DNA from 4 places in the Lysinibacillus sp. RC79 genome. Region 2 is predicted to be linked to each of the others. Evidence: riboswitches for the same ligand, from Rfam matches in the RefSeq annotation. Region 2 holds a riboswitch; each other region holds the start of a gene.
The links. Region 2 has a riboswitch for cobalamin ahead of mmgD (citrate synthase). Riboswitches for the same ligand answer to the same signal wherever they lie in the genome.
Positions count from the first base shown of each region.

Region 1: it holds a riboswitch for cobalamin, as region 2 does, so the genes downstream of both, ABH968_RS09230 (hypothetical protein) here and mmgD (citrate synthase) in region 2, are expected to answer to the same signal.
Region 3: it holds a riboswitch for cobalamin, as region 2 does, so the genes downstream of both, nikA (nickel ABC transporter substrate-binding protein) here and mmgD (citrate synthase) in region 2, are expected to answer to the same signal.
Region 4: it holds a riboswitch for cobalamin, as region 2 does, so the genes downstream of both, ABH968_RS21200 (FecCD family ABC transporter permease) here and mmgD (citrate synthase) in region 2, are expected to answer to the same signal.

Region 1 is NZ_JBGCCD010000007.1:90,111-95,626, forward strand. It holds gene ABH968_RS09220 (C40 family peptidase) at 1-355, shown strand, start outside; gene ABH968_RS09225 (hypothetical protein) at 948-1,496, shown strand; cobalamin riboswitch at 1,723-1,924, shown strand; gene ABH968_RS09230 (hypothetical protein) at 2,119-2,661, shown strand; gene ABH968_RS09235 (ABC transporter substrate-binding protein) at 2,663-3,625, shown strand; gene ABH968_RS09240 (tyrosine-protein phosphatase) at 4,004-4,771, shown strand; gene ABH968_RS09245 (MATE family efflux transporter) at 5,044-5,516, shown strand, end outside.
Region 2 is NZ_JBGCCD010000009.1:49,257-54,772, forward strand. It holds gene ABH968_RS10985 (LysR family transcriptional regulator) at 1-723, opposite strand, end outside; gene ABH968_RS10990 (NUDIX hydrolase) at 998-1,477, opposite strand; cobalamin riboswitch at 1,726-1,919, shown strand; gene mmgD (citrate synthase) at 2,112-3,233, shown strand; gene ABH968_RS11000 (bifunctional 2-methylcitrate dehydratase/aconitate hydratase) at 3,332-4,765, shown strand; gene prpB (methylisocitrate lyase) at 4,779-5,516, shown strand, end outside.
Region 3 is NZ_JBGCCD010000013.1:125,135-130,650, reverse strand. It holds gene ABH968_RS14360 (SCO family protein) at 19-627, shown strand; gene ABH968_RS14355 (RNA polymerase sigma factor) at 734-1,252, shown strand; gene ABH968_RS14350 (hypothetical protein) at 1,245-2,153, shown strand; gene ABH968_RS14345 (DUF1572 family protein) at 2,309-2,845, shown strand; cobalamin riboswitch at 2,987-3,185, shown strand; gene nikA (nickel ABC transporter substrate-binding protein) at 3,567-5,177, shown strand; gene nikB (nickel ABC transporter permease) at 5,226-5,516, shown strand, end outside.
Region 4 is NZ_JBGCCD010000029.1:16,368-21,883, forward strand. It holds gene ABH968_RS21190 (NADPH-dependent FMN reductase) at 1-121, shown strand, start outside; gene ABH968_RS21195 (biotin transporter BioY) at 730-1,326, opposite strand; cobalamin riboswitch at 1,499-1,691, shown strand; gene ABH968_RS21200 (FecCD family ABC transporter permease) at 1,837-2,883, shown strand; gene ABH968_RS21205 (heme ABC transporter ATP-binding protein) at 2,889-3,683, shown strand; gene ABH968_RS21210 (DMT family transporter) at 4,139-4,453, opposite strand; gene ABH968_RS21215 (DMT family transporter) at 4,453-4,806, opposite strand; gene ABH968_RS21220 (TetR/AcrR family transcriptional regulator) at 4,869-5,447, opposite strand.

The sequences.
Region 1 (5,516 bases), on a different contig from region 2:
ATCTTCAGGTGATGCTATTTCAACTGCAAAGCAATTCCTAGGCCGTAGCTATGTTTGGGGCGGAAGTAACCCATCAACAGGATTTGACTGTTCAGGTCTTGTACAATGGTCTTACAAACAATCAGGCGTATCTTTACCACGTACAGCATCACAACAATATTTAGCAACACAACGTATTTCAGCAAGTGAAGCACGTGTAGGTGACCTAGTATTCTTCAGCTATGGTTCAGGCATAGCGCATGTAGGTATTTACTTAGGGAACAACACGATGATCGATGCTCAAAATAAAGGTGTTGTCATTGAATCACTTGATTGGTGGAATCAATATTTAGTAGGCTTCGGTCGTATTCAATAAGCCTTACTATCTATATAGACGATTTAAATAGCGAAAAGGTCATCTTTGTAAAAAAATCACAAAGATGGCCTTTTTTATTATTTGACGGTATTTAAGGTCCTGCGAGTAAACCCATCACGCAACCGGTATGGTGATCCATTAATTTAGGGTCGACTACTCGACGAATAATGAGTAAAATAACATCTAGGATGAATAAATTTACATAAGTAGATATATTTACTACTATAGCCCTAGTTACTGAAATGATAATAGGGCCGAGAGAAGGAATATCACTAGTTATCCATATAATGATTGCCATCGTTATTGTGTATTTTGGTTGGGTTTTAAAAGAAGGCAAATAAGTGTGACATCTCCAATAATAAAGCTAACGTGTAAAATGTATCTTTATATAACTGAAAGAAATGTTCCCCCCTTGCATGTTGAGCCTCATTTCTGATAATTTTGAAATATACAATACGGGAGCTTGCTTTGAAATTAAAATCATTTGCGACTTTAATTTCGTAGTAGTAAAGTAACGAATAATAGAAATCAAGACAACACTTACAAGTACACCATTTTTTACGTTCTGAAACAATAAAGGTAGGGATGAATCATGGAAAAAGAGATTTTGCAACTTTTTAGTAATTTAACAGAGCGTGACCGTGATATACAATACAAATCATACGAAGGATTAATGAAAATTATGCAGGAACCAGTTGATTGGACATATTCAGTTTGGGAACAACTTGTTCAGGCTCTTACATACAAAAACGAACATGTGCGTGCAAGTGCTGCACAATTTTTATGCGCATTGGCAGCAAAAAGTGATCCTGAAGAAAGAGTATTAGAGGACTTCTTAAAGATTTGGGCCGTAACGTATGATGAAAAAACAGTGACTGCGAGGCATACTTTACAGGCAATTTGGAGAATAGGTTTAGCAGGGCAGGTACAAAGAGATTTAGTCGTTTCATATTTGGCGAAAAGATTTCAAATATGCTTAGACGAAAAGAACCCGACATTAATACGCTATGATATTATTGTATCCTTTAAAAAGTTATTCGATGCAACGAATGACCCAAAACTACTAGAGATTGCACAGCGTTTAATTGAGGAAGAGAGAGATGTTAAATTCAAAAAGAAATATAAGAATGCCATCCGTTAAAAGTTATGAAATGTCTATTTTTTGCGCAATACCTTCGTTAAGAAATAGTTTTATAAAGTATGAAAAAATAAAACGACAGCACGATCAGGATGAATACCCATGGGGGCAGTGAAAATATCCGCGTGCAAAAGGTAATACATGCATGATTTTTATCCATCGTATTTGTTTATTCAAATTCCACGGCTATTTTTTCCTATCAATCTATGTTAAACTGCTTTACAAGTGAATAATTCTTGCAGAATAAGGGTGCTGAACTATAGCATAATCGGGAATTCGGTGAAAAACCGAAGCTGTTTCCGCAACTGTAAGTACAGGAATCATAAAGATATACCACTGTCGAATTATTTGATGGGAAGGTTTTTTATGACTCACAACGTGATTGAATGAACTGTACAAGCCAGGAGACCGACCTTTGTTTGAACGTATAGATAACTCTTCGGAAGCTAGGAGAATATGCGGCAAATACATAGGCTATGTCGTATCAATGCGACAATTTTTATGTTATTTTCGTTGTTTCCTTAGGAATGGAAACAACGTTTTTTTATGTACACTTATAATTCACCTGATGAAATCCTAAGGAGGGTGTTAAAGAATTTTCACGAAGGAAAGCGGGGACTTAGATTTGAAAAAAGATGCACGTTATTCTTGTTATCCATTTATGCGTGAAAAGGCATCAACGGTAGATTTTGAAATTCGAACGGATAGCCTTACAACACATATTGGCGTCGCTTTGGCGTCGGTAAAAAAGGAAACGGTAGAGGTAGTAGCAGATGATTTACTAGCCATTTTACCAATGGCTTACCATGTAAATGGCTCAGTCCGAGGTAAATTAGCGGTAACCGAAGATGATTTGACTTGGCTCAGTGATCGCTATGATTTCTATGTTAGTCATGTTAAGGAGGAAATACAAAACTTTGTATTACCTCAAGGGACAGAGGCTGCTACTGCATTACATTTATGCCGTAGTGAGGCGAAAAAATCATATCGCGTTTTGCACATAGTATCTGAAGAACGGGAAATACCTGCTATTCTCTTTGATTATTTAGGATTACTAGCCAATGTATTTTTTGTAATGGCTGTCTTTATGAATCAGCGGGTTGGTATTGCTGAAATACCGTTTATTAGTAAGTCATACCCGATGAAAACGAAAAAGGAGAATCAATGAAATGAAGAAAATGTTTAAGCTACAATGGCTTTCTGTGTTAATGCTAGCACTCGTATTAGTTGGCTGTGGCACGAAAGAGGATACTAATAAAGAGACTATTTCTAAGGAAGATCAACAAGTTGAGAAAACTAGCTATAAAGTTAAGGATGACCGCGGCGTAGAAGTAGAGTTTAATGCCGTACCTAAAACTGTTGTTTCATTGCAACCAAGTAATACAGAAGTTCTATTTGCTCTAGGTGTGGGTGATAAAATCGTTGGTGCAACTGAGTATGATACGTATCCAGAAGAAGCGCAAAAAATTGAGCGTGTTTCTGATTCTGTAAAATTCAATAGTGAGCGTATTTTAGCGTTAAAGCCAGATGTCGTTATTGCCTATACAACTGGAGGCGATGATGAAAATTTAAATGCCTTAAAAGGTCTCGAAGACGTAGGTATTAAAGTGTTTGCCATTCAATCAGCTAAATCATTTGATGATGTTTATGGGGATATCCAACAAATCGCAACGGTTATGGGAATCAAAGATAAAGGCGACAAGTTAAATGAAGATATTAAAGCTAAAATTGCGGCAGTTCAAGCGAAAGTCAAAGATGTGAAAGAGCCAAAAAATATCTATTTCGAAATTAGTCCAAAGCCAGACATATATACACCTGGTTCTGGTACATTCCAACAGGAAATTTTAAATGCTGCAAATGTTAAGAACGTTTTTGCTGACCTCAAAAGCTGGGCAAAGGTATCTGAGGAAGATATTATTGCGAAAAATCCAGATGTCATTTTAACAACAGTAAACTATGTGGAAAACCCAACGGCAGAAATCCTTTCTCGTGATGGATGGAATTCAATCACTGCCATTCAAAATAAAGCGGTTTATTTTATAGATACTGATATTTCAAACCGTCCGGGCCCACGTATTGGCGAAGCTGTTGAGTTAATAGCAAAAGCAGTATACCCTGAGTTATTTAAATAGTCTATTTTGAAAAATAGTATTTTGGAGCTGTCCTTTATCAAGGGCAGCTTTTTTTGATGGGTGATAGTGAAATGCTCTGGTAAAAACCCGCCCCACTTTGATGGAGGACTAATCGGGAAAGTGATCGGGTAAGGTGGATAACTGCTCCGCTTTGAAGGAAAAGTGATCGGGTAAAGAGAAACCCCGCTCCGCTTGGATGAAGAAATGATCAGGTAATACGGCCCCCCGGCTCCGCTTCGATAAAGATAACGTTCAAATAAATCCCCTTATCGCTCTCTAAGTAGTGTATAACATTCCATAGTGCGAAAATTGGTATTATATCGAATTGTTCGATAAAATAGAGATAAGAATGCTTGCTAACAGAGAGAGGTGCAGTGAGTGAAACAGTTTGATATGAAGATTACTTCGTTTGAGGCAGTTTATAATTTCCGTGATATGGGTGGTTATAAGTCGAGAGATGGGCGTGCTATTAAGAATGGTTTGATTTATCGTTCAGCAGCACTTGGTAAAATGACGAAAGCAGATAAGGAGCTATTTGAAACGCTAGGTGTGAAAACAATTTTTGATTATCGAGACAACCATGAGGCTCAAAATAATCCTAATCCGGTATTCCCGTATGCCAAGTATATTCAAATACCAGCAAAGGGAAATCATGCTTTTGAGATGCCTACAAACACTGGTGGAAAAGATTTTTATAAGGTTGTAAGCCCAGAGATGTTCAGAGAATTTTATGCACAAATGCCTTTTAATAATGCCTCGTTCAAGGAGTTAATAGCAACGATTCAACATCCTGAAAATTTAGGGCTTGTTCATCATTGTGCGGTCGGGAAGGATCGAACAGGTATTGGCAGTGCACTTATTTTACTTGCTTTAGATGTACCTGAGGAAACGATCATGGAGGACTATTTAGATACAAATGTACATCTACGTCCCTTAGTAGAGCGAATGGCTCAGACAATTCAGCAAGATTATAGCGAGCGAGAATTACAGCAATTTTATGCCTTAATGTCTGCCCGTGAGGACTATTTACAAGCAGCATTTGATGCAATGGATAACCGATATGGCTCTAAGGCCACTTTTTTAGAGCAAGAGTTTGGCTTAACAACAGAAAAACGTATGCAATTGCAGGACCATTGCTTACTATGATAAGAAACCCTTTCACATAAAATTGTGAGAGGGATTTTTTGCTTATTATACTAGCTTTACATATTCTTTTAAGGTTTCATTATAAAAACTCTTTACACCCTATAAATCTATGATAAGATACTATATATTTTTATCCCGCGTTAACGGGCCGTAATATATTTGTACCGAAAGTGAAGCGTCAGGTACAAAACTCCCGCCTCAAAATTGGTAAGTGGAAGATTAACTGCCCGTAAAATCTATCTTTATGAAGCGTATAGGAGAAGTGAAAAGTATTGGCAGATACATTAAAAGAAAGTGATATACAAGAGACAGATAAGTTAAGTTTGTTCCATTTAACGTGGCCGATATTCTTAGAAGTATTTTTATTTATGTTAATGGGACTAGCCGATACATTTATGCTCAGTGCTTTATCAGACAATGCTGTATCAGGAGTTGGTGCAGCCAATCAATATATTCATATTGCAATTTTAATACTTGAAGTAGTTGGTAATGGTGCTTCCATTGTTGTATCTCAATATTTAGGTTCAAGGCGCATTTTTGAAGCTGCGAAGATTTCCGCTTTAGCAGTAACGATGAATTTGGTCGTTGGACTAATGATGAGCGTCGTATTTTTCTTTTTTTCAAGTCATTTAATGTCCATGATGAACTTGCAGGGGGAAGTGCTTAAATACGCTCAAAGCTATTTAGTAATCATAGGAAGCTTTATTTTTTTACAAGCAATTATAAATGCGTTAGCAGCGATTAT
Region 2 (5,516 bases):
AATTGTTGCCCCGACATTTTGTTCAACTAGTTTAAAAATAGCTTGAATACTAGCTGTCTCTATTTTATGTTTCACATGAAGCTTTTCTTTGCGAGCTGCACTATCAATTACTTTCCTACATTGATGGATAGTTGGAAATAATATAAGTGGAAGCTCTAAAACATCTTGAAATGCTATTTTTTCAGATGCTAATAGTGGATGCTCGCTATGAGCAACGAATAGTAATTCTTCAGTAAACAATGGAATTATTTGAAGCTGCTCATCCTCATAATCGAAATACTCTTGTTTATAGGAAATAGCAAAATCTATTTTATTGTCTTTAAACTGTTTTAATAAATCATCCGAGCTATTTATGCAGATTTGTAAATCTGGATATTCAAGATGATAGTCTAACAAATAGTCCGACACTAAATTTGTTAATTCACCAGGTAAAGTACCGATTACTAATTTCCCTGCTTTTAATTCTTTAAGTTCAATTATCTGGTTGCTTGTATTATCTATTGCTCGAAAAATATGAGTACATTGTTCATGCAATATCTTACCAGCGTCTGTAATAGCTATTTTTTTCCCAAGACGATCGAATAGTGGAATGCCAAGTTCATTTTCCAATACTTTAATTTGATGGCTAAGCGTTGGTTGAGTAATATTCAATTTTTCGGCAGCCTTTGTAAAATGAAGTTCATTGCACAGTACTAAAAAATATTCAAGCTGTCGTATTTCCATATACGTACCTTCTTTAATAAAATTATTTCTTATATTATATCATTATTTATATAGAAAACCGTTTAATTCATCGGAGAATCGATACCAAATTTAGTAATATGAGAGGAGTCAAATACAATATCGAACTCCACCATGCGACTGCCATTTTTTCATAAAACCCTTCATGATTAACACTATTTAGAACGCTATCAATCTAATTATCTTCAACAAAATAATTTATCAGCATGACCACCCGAAAACGACTTAAGAGAAATCATTATTACATAAATTTTCACTATTCATTTGCAAAAGAACTACCTAAATCCCACAATTCATCCTCTAGAGTTTCTAATAGAGTTTTTGTTCTCTTTTCCATATTATCTGGGAGCTCGTTTTTACTGAAATATGTAAGTTTCAAACTCTCACCATCCTTTATCTCCAACACACCACTTACATTTTTAGCACTATAAAGATGAATGACTGTATAGACTTCATCCCCATTTGGATATTGGAAATAATAATCTGGTCCTGAAAAAACACCAATCAAGTCAAATTCATTGGCTACGAGTCCTGTTTCTTCATGGAGCTCACGGTAAGCAACTTCTTCTAAAGTTTCATTTAGTTCCATTGAGCCCCCGGGTAATCCCCAATCCAACGTATCCGAACGATGTTGAAAGAGAATTTTCTTATCATCGTTTATCACAAGAATTGTCGCCCCGATGCTTATAATCGGCCTACTACCGATAAATTTCCTTAATTCTGAAATATAACCCATACTCGTCCCCCTAATACTTGTTATTAAAAAATATTCGCTTTTTCAAAATATGAATCCTCTATTTTACTTACAAGTTTTATAAATAACTTCATTGGTATTGATCAACAATCTTTTTTGTGCAAAATAGTGCTAAAAAATATAGAATAGTTCTTCAAAAATGAAAAATAGCTTTTTATGATCAGGCTTTTTCGAATTTTGACTATATTGATTGTTTCGAAAACTCTGTGTTAAGGTTAAAAGACAAATTGAATATGCTAAATTTTGGTGGTTCAAATGGATTTATTCCATTTGATTAAAAGGGAAGTTGGTGAGAGTCCAACACTGTCCCGCAACTGTATTTAGGAGTTCAATAACAAAGCCACTGTTTTGTTTGTCAAAATGGGAAGGTGTTATTGTAGCGTTGATCATAAGTCAGGAGACCTGCCACTAAATAAGCATCAATTGACCTACCAGGATAGGGAGGTGTTAGCTACTGCATGATCTTTGTGAATTCATGTAAATTCACTGTTTATTTGCTCTGTCATGCTTTTGTAGATTAACAACTTCTCAAAGGGGTAGAAGTTGTTTTTTTATTGTTCTTTCGTGTTTGAATGGTAACGCTTACAAGAATAATTAAACAAAGGGGTTGTAATGAATGGAGTTAAATTATTCACCAGGTCTTGATGGCATCATTGCCGCTGAAACAAAGCTATCTTTTTTAGACACTGTAGGAAGTCAAATTGTCATTCGAGGCTATGATTTGATTGAATTATCACAGAGATATTCATATTTAGACATTGTCTACTTATTGTTGCATGGAGAAATACCAGCTACCGAGCAACGAGCTGATTTACAAGACAAGTTGAAATCTAATTATCAGGTGCCACAAGAGATTTTTCAAATTTTCAAGTTATTACCTAATGGGACACATGCTATGGATGGGCTTAGAACAGGAATTTCTGTTTTAGCAGGCTATGATCAGCACATCAATGATCGTTCTACTGAAAAGAATTTGACGCGAGCATATAGACTTTTAGGTGGTATGCCCAACATCGTAGCGAATAGCTATCGTGTATTAAATGGTCAAGATGTCGTGGAGCCTGATAGCCAGCTTTCCTATAGTGCAAATTTTTATTACATGATTACTGGCAGAAAACCAACTGCGTTAGAAGAAGAAATCTTTGATCAGTCACTCGTTTTATATAGTGAACATGAGATGCCAAATTCGACGTTTACAGCTCGTGTAATTGCCTCTACACAATCTGATTTGTATGGTGCTTTAACTGGGGCTGTCGCATCATTGAAAGGTAATTTACATGGTGGTGCAAACGAGGCTGTGATGTATATGCTTCTTGAAACCAAAACAGTTGAAGGCTTTGAAACATTGCTGGAAAACAAACTACAAAATAAAGAAAAGATTATGGGCTTTGGTCACCGTGTATATATGAAAAAGATGGACCCAAGAGCGCAAATTATGAAAGAGGCTTTGTACAAATTATGTTTGGAGCAAGGGGATGACCGCTTATATCACATGTGTGAAGCTGGTGAAAAAGTGATGGTACAGAAAAAAGGGTTGTACCCAAATTTAGATTATTATGCAGCACCTGTGTACTACATGCTTGGTTTGCCGATTGAAATATATACGCCAATCTTCTTTGGCTCACGAACTATCGGCTTATGCGCTCATGTGATAGAGCAGCATGACAATAATAGATTATTTAGACCTCGTGTCAATTATATTGGCGAGCATCATAACCTTGAAGAATTATCGGTATAATCAAGTTTTAACAACTCGCCATAGAGCTGATGGGCATTCTGACCAATGTCCATCAGTATACCAGTATATCAAATTCATGCCTTGAGAGGAAGATATAGATGATTAAAACAAATGACATATCTAAGACAGATCAATTACTAACTGATATTGCCGATTACGTATTAAATACAACGATTACAAGTGAAGAGGCATACGAAACAGCACGTTATGTTTTAATGGATACTTTGGGTTGTGGCATTTTAGCCTTACAGTATCCTGAATGTACGAAACTTCTTGGTCCAGTAGTACCAGGTACAGTCGTCCCTAATGGTTCACGTGTTCCGGGAACTTCCTATGTTCTTGATCCAGTTAGAGGCGCCTTCAATATCGGTTGTATGATTCGTTGGTTGGATTATAACGATACTTGGCTTGCGGCTGAATGGGGACATCCTTCAGATAATTTAGGTGGCATATTAGCCGTTGCGGATTATTTGAGTCGTGTACGTATTGCAGAGGGGAAAGAGCCTCTTAAAATGAAAGACGTTTTAGAAATGATGATACAAGCCCATGAAATACAAGGCATTCTAGCACTAGAAAATAGCTTAAATCGTGTAGGTTTAGATCATGTTCTGTTTGTCAAAATTGCGACAACAGCTGTTGTGACAAAGGCATTAGGTGGCTCTCATCAAGAAATTATCAATGCATTGTCAAATGCTTGGATTGATAGTTCTAGCCTACGAACATATCGACATGCACCTAATACAGGTTCTAGAAAATCATGGGCTGCTGGAGATGCAACAAGCAGGGCAGTGCAATTAGCTATGATGGCCATGAAAGGCGAAATGGGATATGCAACAGCCTTATCAGCACCTGGCTGGGGGTTCCAAGACGTTCTCTTTAATAAACAAGAATTTAAACTTGCTAGACCACTTGCATCTTATGTCATGGAAAATGTTCTATTCAAAGTTTCTTATCCAGCCGAATTTCATGCACAAACCACTGCTGAATGCGCTGTGCATTTACATCATGAAGTAAAAAATCGATTAAATGGTATTGAAAAAATTGAAATTACTACACATGAATCTGCCATTCGTATTATCGATAAAGAGGGACCTCTCAATAACCCAGCTGATCGTGATCACTGCATTCAATACATTACAGCTATTGGTCTCATCTACGGTGACATTACAGCTGACCACTATGAAGATGATGTGGCCGCAGATCCACGTATCGATGACTTGAGAAATAAAATGGAGGTCGTTGAAAAAACACAATATACAATCGATTACTTAGACCCTGAAAAGCGCTCGATTGCCAATGCTGTTCAAGTTTATTTCAAAGATGGCACATCATCAGAGCTAGTTGAGTGTGAATATCCTTTGGGACACCGATTCCGTCGTGAGGAAGCATTCCCTCAAATCATTGATAAATTCCATCAAAATATGAGTACACATTATTCTCAAAAACAATTAAGTAACATTAATCAGATTTGTGCTGATAAAGAGCTTCTTGAAAATAGTTATGTTCATGAATTTGTAGATTTATTTATTTAGGAGGTTTTTATAAATGGCGTGGATTGTCAATGAAGCTATAACACAAAAACAATTGGCTGAACAATTTCGAGCTCTCATAACTCGTTCAACCATTTTACAAATACCAGGAGCTCATGATGCAATGGCAGGCTTAATGGCTAAAAAAGTTGGCTTTGAGGCATTGTATCTTTCTGGAGCTGCCTACACAGCGAGTAGGGGCTTACCTGATTTAGGAATGATTTATTCAAATGAAGTTGCACAGCGTGCTAGCGATATTATTCGAGCAACTAATTTACCAATGCTAGTAGATATTGATACTGGCTTTGGTGGTGTATTAAACGTTGCACGTACAGCTCGCGAAATGGTAGAGGCAGGAGTGGCTGCTGTACAGCTTGAGGATCAAAATCTTCCCAAAAAATGTGGTCATTTGAATGGTAAAACACTCGTTTCCCAAGAGGAAATGATACAAAAAATAAAAATGATTAAACAAGTAGCGCCAACTTTAGTTATCGTTGCCCGCACAGATGCAAGGTCTGTAGAAGGTTTAGAACAGGCTATCATTAGAGCTAAAGCCTATGTAGCAGCCGGGGCGGATGCTATTTTTCCAGAGGCTCTACAATCGGAAAAAGAGTTTAGACAATTTGCAAGTGAGCTAGGTGCTCCTTTATTAGCCAATATGACTGAATTTGGTCAAACGCCTTATTATTCAGCTAAGGAGTTTGAAAAAATGGGCTATGCGATGGTTATTTATCCCGTTACATCAATGAGAGTA
Region 3 (5,516 bases), on a different contig from region 2:
GTAGGGAGCGTGTTAAAGATGAGAAATAAAATAATTGGACTTGTTCTACTTTTTGCATTAGCAGCTGTGCTTAGTGCGTGTGGAAATTCGAAGTTTAAAGCAGATTATAGCTTGGAATTACCAGATTTTGAACATGTCAATCAACGCGGAGAAAAAGTTTCTTTAGAGAGTTTAAAAGGCAAACCATGGATTGGTATGTATATTTTTACAAATTGCACCTCAATTTGTCCACCAATGTCTTTTAATATGACGCAAGTTCAAGAGAAGCTGAAGAAAAAAGGTGTGGAAGATTATAATATTGTTGCGTTTTCAGTTGATCCTGACGTGGATAAACCAGTAGTATTAGCTGATTATTTGAAAAAATATAATGTTCCAGATCAATCGAAATGGAATCTACTTACTGGTTATTCACAAAAATATATCGAGCAGTTCGCTGTAAAATCAACAAAAATAATCGTCAGAAATGATCCTAACAGCGACCAAGTCGTCCATGGGAATCAATTTTTTTTAGTTGATAAAGATGGTGTAATCGTAAAAATGTATTCAGGATATGCAGAGAATGCAGAAGATGTCCCTATTGACACGATTGCGTCAGATATAGAAACATATATTGATGAAAATTTATAATAGATAGAAGGAAACCGTCTCAATTAATGAAGAGACGGTTTTTTTTGTTGAAATTTAATCTTTTATAACTGTAGCCTCGTTTATAGTGTAGAAGGAGGGAAAGATTTTGTCTGATACAGAATATTTAGAGCAATTAATGGAGCTACATACAGAACATTTATTTCGAATCGCTTACTACTATACGAAAGATCTACAAATAGCTGAGGATATTGTTCAAGATGTGTTTATTAAATTCTATCATCATCAGAAGTATTATGAAGAAAGGGGAGAGATGAGGGCTTACTTAGCACGCATGACCATTAATAAATGTAAGGATTATTTAAAAAGCTGGGTATATCGGAAAATTTCAGTTCAGCACAAGCTTTTCCCTAAGCAAAGATCAGTTCTAAAAGATACGCTAATTCAACAAGATGAACAAACGATTTTAGATGAAGCGATCTTGAAATTACCGTTAAAGCAACGAGAACCAATTGTATATTTTTATTTAGAAAATATGACGATTAAAGAAATTGCTAAACTACTCGAAATCCCTGAAGGTACGGTCAAATCACGTTTGAAAAAAGGGAAGGAATTATTAAAAATTGATCTTCAGGATATCGAATGGGAGGTACTTTTAAATGGATAAGCATACATTAAGAGAGTTGAAGGATATATCGGTACATAAAGAGGAAATTATCCGAAACGTAAAAATAAAAATTAATGAAGAACATCCACCGCAAAAGAGGCATTGGTCCTACAGTGTTGTCACAATGACTATTACGTGTTCCATTTTATTGTTTGTCGCCTTGCAGCTAACAAAATATGGTAATTTACAAATGACAACTGATACTTCGCAACTAGAAGGGAAGGGAGTTTCTAAACAATTAACAGATCTATTTAACACCGAGGTCAAAGGAACTGTGGTAACCTATAGTCAGTATTTTCAAATAGCTGATCGTCTCAATGACCGTAAAAACCCCAAATTTTACGAGCCTGTGAAAGGTTTTGAAGCAATGCGAGAAGTAGCAACGGTAATGGGAAATAACGTTCATCCGATCGATCCTAAGAAACTACCTTTTAAGGCCAATATACAGGAGGTTTATGCTGTAACTTCAGAAATGACTAATGGCCGCTTGCAAAATCAAATGCAATTTACTTATTTACAAAAAGCATTAAATGGTGAAGATCAACAATTTGCTATTTTTACAGTCACAAATGTAGATAGTAATCCATTAGTAAACTATGATATTACACATGATATTAGTGATTTTTTAGGCAATACTATTAAGAATGAGGGTTTGATCGGAGAAAATCCATTATTTCATCAAATCGCTACACCTGATAATGGTAGATTGTCTTATTTTTACTATGACTTTGATATAAAAAATAAGAAGGTTCGTCTAACTAGTACCTTAGCAAATGAGCTTTACACTTATTATAACGGTTATGTTTTCCACATTGGATATCAAATAGAACATGCTGATCAAGAAGATATGCAAAAGAAAATGATTGAGCTTGTAAAAGAATTCATATTGGGTAACGATTAGCAAAACTATAAAAGTAAGATGATATAACTCTTCACAATTTTATTAGACTATTTTTATATAGTAAAACCTAAATTTAGGAAGAGTAAATGTTTTCAGTGGCCAATTACGCCAGGGGAAATTGAAATAAAATAATCGAATGATGGGGGCGTTCATGAATGAGTATTGGGCAGACTTATTTAAATGTAGTTCAAAAAAGATTTAAAAGTTTGAAAGAACAAGGCGATAAAACACTCTCACAATTGGATCATGAACAACTACAATGGGCTTTTAACGCAGAATCCAATAGCATTGCCGTTATCGTAAAACACGTTAGTGGTAATATGATATCGAGATGGATTGACTTTCTAACGACAGATGGTGAGAAAGTAACTAGAAATCGTGATGATGAATTTACCGATAGCCTTCAGTCAAAAGAAGAGGTTATGACTGTATGGGAAAAGGGCTGGCAAGTATTTTTAGATGCTTTACAAGGATTAACGGAAGCTGATTTACAAGGGTTTGTAACGATAAGAGGAGAACAGCATTCCGTGATAGATGCTATCGAAAGACAGATGTCTCACTACTCACAACATGTCGGTCAAATCGTTTACATCGCTAAGCAACTAAAGGGCACTGAGTGGCAAACATTAAGTATTCCAAAGGGACAATCTCAGGCTTTTACAGAGTCTATGGTAAAAAAACATCAACAATAGAAATGGGGCCGTCTCACTAGTGTGAGATGGCTTTTTTGATGGAGTGTACATAAAAAAGCATTTAAAAATCTCGAAACTTTATTATATTCAGAAAATAAAATTGACGTGTGTCTTTGAAGCGTGTTATGTTTATTACTAAATTTAATAATTACCATTACAAGTTTTAGGTGAAAAATAATTTTTCACTCAATTAAAAGGAAAATGGGTGTAAATCCCATGCTGTCCCGCAGCTGTAAATGAGGAGTTTTGTTTCAAAAAATACCACTAAGTAAGTACTTGGGAAGGTGAAGCAAAATGAAGATTCATAAGCCAGAATGCCTGCTTGTAATAAGATTCATTGTAGAGCTACGAAAGATAGGGAGATGGATGGAAGGCTTTTAATGATGAGTTTTTCTATCCTTATTCATATTTGAATAAGGATTTTTTTATGCCTTTTTCTAAACTTAGTAGTTTACATCAAAGTGAGGTGCGAATAAAGAGAGAGCATAGTTTTATGTATTTAATACAAAAACAACTTTGAAACCTCGTAGTTTTTGTTATACGAAATTAGCAAGACAAATTGTTTGGTTAGCGGCGGAATTTCGGGTTTTAGCGGCATTCTTTGCTTGGTTAGCGGCGCAATTCACACTTTTAGCGGCGTTCCCCGAATGCTATGAGTTTTAAATTAGAAGTATAATAATTCAATCTTTCTAGCACCAATAAATAGACAGGAGCAAAATTAATGTTATTCAAAAAGAATTTATTGCCTTTCATTCTATTACTGATGTTAACCATTTTAGCAGGGTGTTCAAGCTCGAATGAAGGTAATGGAAGTACAACAAAAGATAACGAAGGAAAAATGATAACAATTGGCTGGCCGCTAGATATAGGGCCTTTAAATCCGCATACTTATTTACCAAACCAAATGACTGCGCAAGCAATGGTGTATGAATCATTGGTAGAGTATAACGATGACGGGACAATATCCCCGAAATTAGCAGAGAGATGGGAAATCTCTGACGATAAAAAAGCTTACATATTTCATCTTAGACAAGATGTAAAATACTCTGATGGGACAGCCTTTAATGCAGATAATGTTATTCGTAATTTTAATGCAGTTTTAGCAGATCGTGATACACACTCCTGGATGGGGATGGTGAATCATATTGTAGATGTTGTGAAAGAAGATGATTATACAATTCGTTTACAGTTAGATGCACCCTACTACCCCGTATTAAACGAATTGGCGTTTGTTCGACCATTTCGCTTCTTAGGGGATAACGGATTCCCTGAGGGAGATGCAACAAATAAAGGTATTAAAGCTCCGATTGGAACAGGTCCATGGGTATTAACGGAATACAAAAAAGATCAATATGCAATTTTTAGCCGCAACGAACATTATTGGGGTGAAAAGCCATTGGTAGACAAAGTAAAAGTGAAAATTATTCCTGATTCAGAATCTATGTCGCTGGCATTTGAAAATGAAGAATTAGACTTAATTTATGGTCGTGGCATCATTAGCTTAGATAACTACACTTTCTTAAAAGATAGTGGTAAATACAAAACTGCTACATCTGAACCTTTATCTACACGTGCATTACTGTTTAACACACAATCTGGACCATTAGCAGAATTAAAAGTACGTCAGGCTATTCAATACGCTATTAATAAAGAACAAATGGTTGAGAGTATTACCCATGGTACAGAAAAAGTTGCTAATACACTGTTTTGGGATGCTATTCCATATGCCAACATTGATTTAAAACCAATCCTATTCAATCCAGAAAAAGCCAAGCAGTTATTAGATGAAGCAGGTTGGACATTACAAAAAGGTGATAAAATCCGTTCCAAAAATGGGCAACCTCTTAAATTAGATTTAATCTATATTGCAACGGATGCTATCCAAAAACCCATGGCAGAATTAATGCAAGGGGAATTAGCAAAAATAGGCGTCCAATTAAACCTTGAAGGCGCTGATGTTATGGTAGGGCTCCAAAAATTGATGGATAATCAAGTAGATATTAATTTCTGGCGTACAAACGGTCCGCCAACAGACCCACACAGCTTCGCAAACGAATCAGCAACGCCGAATGCAAATGGCGTTTATGAAGCGAAATTGGGCCTAGATAATGCAGCACAAATTGATGACAAAATACATCAATTATTAATTGGTACTGATGAAGCGGAACGTGTGCAATTGTATAAAGATATTTTAACAATGTTCCATGACCAAGCATTATTCTATCCAATTTCATATGAAACGAATAACGTTATATACCATAAAAATATGAAAGATTTTAACCCTCGTGCATCCGAATATGATATCCCTTATGCTCAAATGGATTTAAAGTAAGAGCATGTAAAGAGAGTGGGTCTACCATGACTCCTCTCTTTTTGCACTATGAAGACTTGGGAAGTGATGAAAGAAATGTACGAATCAACTTGGCTTTTTTGTCTAAAACGAGTTATTACATTACCATTTGTTTTACTAGGGGTTTCAATCATGACCTTTTTATTTATTCGTTTTGTTCCAGTAGAGCCAGCGGAGGTAATACTTAGATTGTCAGGAGTTGCACCGACGGCAGAAGCAATACAGGCGCTACGATCAGAATTAGGCACTGATCAACCTTTGTTGATTCAATATTTTATATGGCTAAGAGGCGTGTTGCACTTCGATTTTGGTACATCGTTT
Region 4 (5,516 bases), on a different contig from region 2:
TTATATTGGCGCAGTACACACTAAATTTGATACTGAAGGCAATTTAACAGATGAGGGTACTATCAAATTCCTAGATGTAGTTATTGATAACTTCTTAAACTGGGTGAAAAAATACGTTTAACTTTTTTCAGCATTCATCTCCCACCTCTGTAGGTGGTGAGATGAATGCGGGTTTAATTTACTTTTTCAGTGGGTGTCCAAACACCTGCTGAAATAGAGGAACTCAGTCTAAGAACGCCACGTCCTGTGGCAACGACTGAGTGACCAACATCATGTTGTTGCCGCTGCCGCTACGCTTTCGCGCAGATGAAACCCTTTTGCTGTCGCTTCGCTTTCGCATAGATGAAACCCTTTTGCTGTCGCTTCGCTTTCGCACAGATGAAACCCTTTTGCTGTCGCTTCGCTTTCGCACAGACAAAACACCTTGCTGTCGCTACGTTAGCACTACGCTTTCGCACAATAAACATCTGTTGGCCCAAAGCCTCTGGCGGATGTCACGGAATTATGCCGAGGTATAATTGATAAATAAAAAATGTCCCATAAGTATGCAATATACTTATGGGACATTTTTTTATTTATTGGGTTTAAGATAGAGGTTAATACCCCGACACTCCTGCAGAAAAACTAGTTAGTCAACTGAAGCGACGGATAGAAGAGCCATAGCGACAGAAAGAACAGGAGAGCGCCCAGTCGGAACGGAAATCAACTACATGTTATGATGATGACCCTTTATTTAATCGGAATTATTTTTAACACCTTTTGAAGGCGATGTGCAAAAATACCCGCAAATATAGCTAAAATAATATCCTTTGGTAAAGGAGGCATCATCCAAAGCCATGCTACCTTATAAGTGAAAGCATCAGGAGCACTAGCCCATAGCTTGTAGGCAAAGTACATCCAATTTGTGCCTAGTAAATAATTAATAGCTGTTGCAACTAATGCTGCAACTACATAGCTTTTCTTCGTTCCACTGCGTTCTACAATAAGCCCTGCGACAAATGCAGCTATTATAAAAGAGACAATAAAACCAAATGTAGGACTTATAATTTGTCCAAAGCCTCCATTGAATCGTGAAAATACAGGTGCACCTGCTAAACCGATACACATATAAACAGTACAAGCGAGTGCCCCTTTTCTACTACCAAGAATAAGCCCTGCTAAAATAGCAAAAAATGTTTGTAATGTGATAGGTACTCCACCAACCATCATGAAAGGTACAATGGACGTAATATTAGCTCCTATCATCATCAATGTTGAAAATAGTCCAATGTATGCAAGATCGACTGTTCTTAATTTGTGATGCGTGTGTTCCGCAACTGTTGTCATTAGTTCACCCCTAAAAAGTAATGTTGATAATATTAGTGTAAAAAAATAATGATTTTGTGTCAACTTAATAATTATTATTGGTTAACGTAAAAGTATTTTTCCTACTTAACTTGATAAATAATGGTTAGTTATAGACTAACTATTAAAATATATGATAGAATCGTCATAATTTTAAATATTCGATGCTAATGGTGTGACATCTTGTACAATGTGTCACTTAAAAGGGAAGTTGGTGCAAATCCGACGCTGTCCCGCAACTGTAAAGAGGAGTTCTATGATGATTTAGCCACTGTTCTAGAATGGGAAGGCAATCATAGTAACGTTGATTCGAAGCCAGGAGACCTGCCAATTAGTAATTCCTGTAATGCCCACGAGGATGAAAGCAATTACGGACAATAGTAGAAGGAAATCTTTCTGATGTTGTTTAATCAAGGGTATTTCTATGCGCATTTGCATAGAATACCCTTTTTGTTTCTTCATTTATTTTAATGAATAGGAGTTAATAAACAGATGAATAAAAAATTTATACTACTATCAATGACTCTATTTCTAGTACTTATCATTTCAATGACAATTGCGATTATGGTTGGATCGGTTTCCGTTACGCCACTTTATGTATGGAAGGTCATCCTTTCTAAAATCCCAATTATACAAAATTCAATCGAAGAAGATTGGAGTCGCGCACAGGAAATTATCATTTGGCAAATCCGAGCTCCGCGTGTATTACTCGCTGCTATTGTAGGAGCAGGCTTGGCAATTGCTGGAGCAGCCATTCAAGCACTTGTTCGTAATTCAATTGCAGAGCCATATATTTTAGGGATTTCCTCTGGAGCGACGGTTGGTGCTACAGCCGTCATCATTTTAGGTGCTTTTTCATTTCTAGGCGTTTATGCTCTTTCTGTATCTGCATTTTTAGGTTCTCTCACGGCAATGGGGTTAGTTTTCTTCTTATCACGTGTTGGAGGTAGGATTTCCGTCTTTCGGCTTTTACTTTCAGGGATGGCGGTATCTTTTATTTTATCTGCTATTTCAAACTTTATATTAATGACGTCGAAGCAAGAAGGCGGAATGAAGGCGGTCATGTTTTGGATGCTAGGAAGCCTAGCTGGTGCTAAGTGGGGTAATCTTTTAATTCCTACAATTATTTTTATTGTAGTATTTGCCTTGTTATGGCTCCACTATCGAAGCTTAAATTTATTACTCCTTGGGGAAGAAGCAGCAGTCACATTAGGGGTTAACTTACAACAATTCCGTATACAGCTTATTTTATTAGTTTCATTATTAACTGGTGTGATTGTTGCTGTAAGTGGCTCAATCGGATTTGTCGGCTTAATCATTCCACATATTGTACGGCTAATTGTAGGTTCAAACCATAAATATGTCATACCGATTAGCGCATTATTAGGAGGGATTTTCTTAGTTTGGGCAGATGCACTTGCTCGAATTTTAATTGCCCCTGAGGAAATGCCAATTGGAATTATCACAGCTTTTTGCGGAGGTCCATTTTTCATTTGGCTGCTACGTAGTAACAATTATTCATTCGGTGAAGGAGATTAAAACATATGACATTAGAAGCGAAACAAGTATCATTCTCCATTTCTGATGAACGTATATTACATGAAGTAAGTATTCGAATAAAGGACAAGCAATTTGTTGGTCTAATCGGTCCTAATGGTAGTGGGAAGTCAACGCTATTAAAGAATATGTATCGTTTATTAAAACCAGAAAGTGGAACAGTATTATTAAATGAACAGGATATTTTAAAGCAACCGAGTAAAAGCATTGCTCGAAATTTAGCAGTTGTGAGTCAAGAAACACCAGTCTTATTCGATTTTACAGTACATGATTTAGTGAGTATGGGGAGAACACCCCATAAAAAACTATTGGAGCTTGATCAAGAACGAGATTTTCAAATTGTAAAAGATGCACTGAACCAAACAGGTATCGCTCATTTAGAGAAACGTAGTTTTAGCTCTCTTTCGGGTGGAGAAAAAAAGCGTGTGATGGTTGCTCGTGCCCTCGCTCAGCAAGCGCAGGTGCTGATTTTAGATGAGCCAACAAATCATCTAGATATTCAGCATCAATTACAGCTCATGGATTTAATCCAAACCTTACATTTAACAGTTGTTGCTGCAATACATGATTTAAACATTGCAGCTATGTATTGCGATCAAATTTATGTTTTACAACAAGGTCGAATTGTTTGTTTTGGAACACCAGAAGAAGTACTTACACCGGCATTATTACAAGATGTATTTGGTGTTTATGCCGATATTCAAACACATCCACTTACAGGTAAACCATATTTAATGTATATCCCAGAGCAATTCGCGAAGCAAGCTTTAGAAACTACATGATTGATACATATTGAAATAAATTTTTTAAATAAATGCATCTAGAGGATTGTTTATCACTATAAATTATAGTGATATGCCAGAAGATACACGCTAAGCGAAGTGGTTGATTGGAGTGGAGACTGGGCGACTCCTTGGGGATCAGCAATAGAGGAACGAAGGCTAAAACCATCACATCCTGTGATAATGCCTTCGTGACCAACATCGTGTTGGCCCGAGACCCTGCAGCGTAGCGGATGTTTTCTGTGCGAAAGCGAAGCGTCAGCAACAAATGTTTTATCTGCGCGAAAGCGAAGCGGCAGCGACAAAGCGCCCAGTCGGAACTGAAATCAACCCCTCGTTTTGCCGAAGAGCTGTACTTTATTTAATAGACACCTATAGTTATAAAATAAAGTTTCAACGAAAAAGTTAATTTCAAAAGGTATATCCACAATATAAAGAAATGAAATCAAATCAAATTAAGATACTGCTTTTAAGCCTGCCACACCAATAATAATGGCGATGATACTAATAATTCGAGTCAGGTTTTTAGATTCACCGAAGAATATAATATTCACAAGAACAGCACCAACTGTACCAATACCAACCCAAACTACATAGGCAATGCTTAGCTGTAAATAGTTAAAGGATGCATATAAAAGCACAAAGGACATTCCGAAGCCGCCTATATATATTAATAAATTACGTATGTTTTTTTCCTGACTATAAAAGCGTAAACCTACAACACCGATAATTTCTGAAATTGCAGCTAGTAAAACAAGTAACCAACCCATTATGCATTAGCTCCTTTCTTTTCATCATGATCTCTTGAAGGGTTATCAGCTAAATTAAGACCAATAACACCCAGTACTAAAATAAACATGAAAATGCCTTTAATAGCATTAAACTCACCGTCAAAAATAAAAATGTCCATTAATGTAGTACCAATTGTTCCGACCCCAGCAAAAGTGGCATAAACGGTGCCAGTAGGTAGATTTTCACAAGCCTTCGATAAGAAATGAAAATCCAACGCAATTAAGGACACAATAATAATCCAGTGCCACCAAGAATCGGCAACATTAAAGCCAAATATCCAAAACAATTCAAACAAACTAGTTAATCCAACATAAATCCAATCTTTTTGCATAGTTAATTTCCTTTCTGTTATGACTGACATTCAGTCATTTTCGATGTAAAAGAGAACGTCACTTAGGCGTGACGTAAACCGAGTGCATGATGTAAAAAGTCGATTAGCTCAAGCTTTTGAAGTCTAATTGATTCTTCTTCACTGTCGTCATACAAATAAATTTGTTCAGCGGCAGATTCTACTAGACCGATTATAAGTTTAGAAGAACGTGTAGTATTTAGAGAAGCACGTATCGTTCTTTGTTGTTGAGCTTCATATAAGAAATTATTCATCCATTCGTAATAGGGAGCATATATATTTTCCCATTCTTTCATATGCTCAGTTTGTGTAATACCGGCATAGATAAGTGCAAATACATCTCGATATTCCTCTGTTAGAGAAAAAATTATATCTACTACTTTTTCAAGTTGCTTTGCAAAAGGCTCCTGTTTTGAAATACCATCGTTAATAGCAGCAATAATTTTCTCAACCATAACTTTCGCAATGGCTGGCATAACTGAAAGCCTAGATGGGAAATAAAGATAAAATGTCCCTTGCGCAATACCTGCAGCTTTTACGATATCAGAAACCTTTGTCTTTTCAATTCCTTTTTCACGGAAAACTTCAATTGCAGCTTGAATAATTTTCTCTTCTTTTGACATGAAATCCCTCGCTTTTAGCCTGCTTATTTAATATGTTACAAAAAATCTGAAATAAAGTCAAAGAAAAAT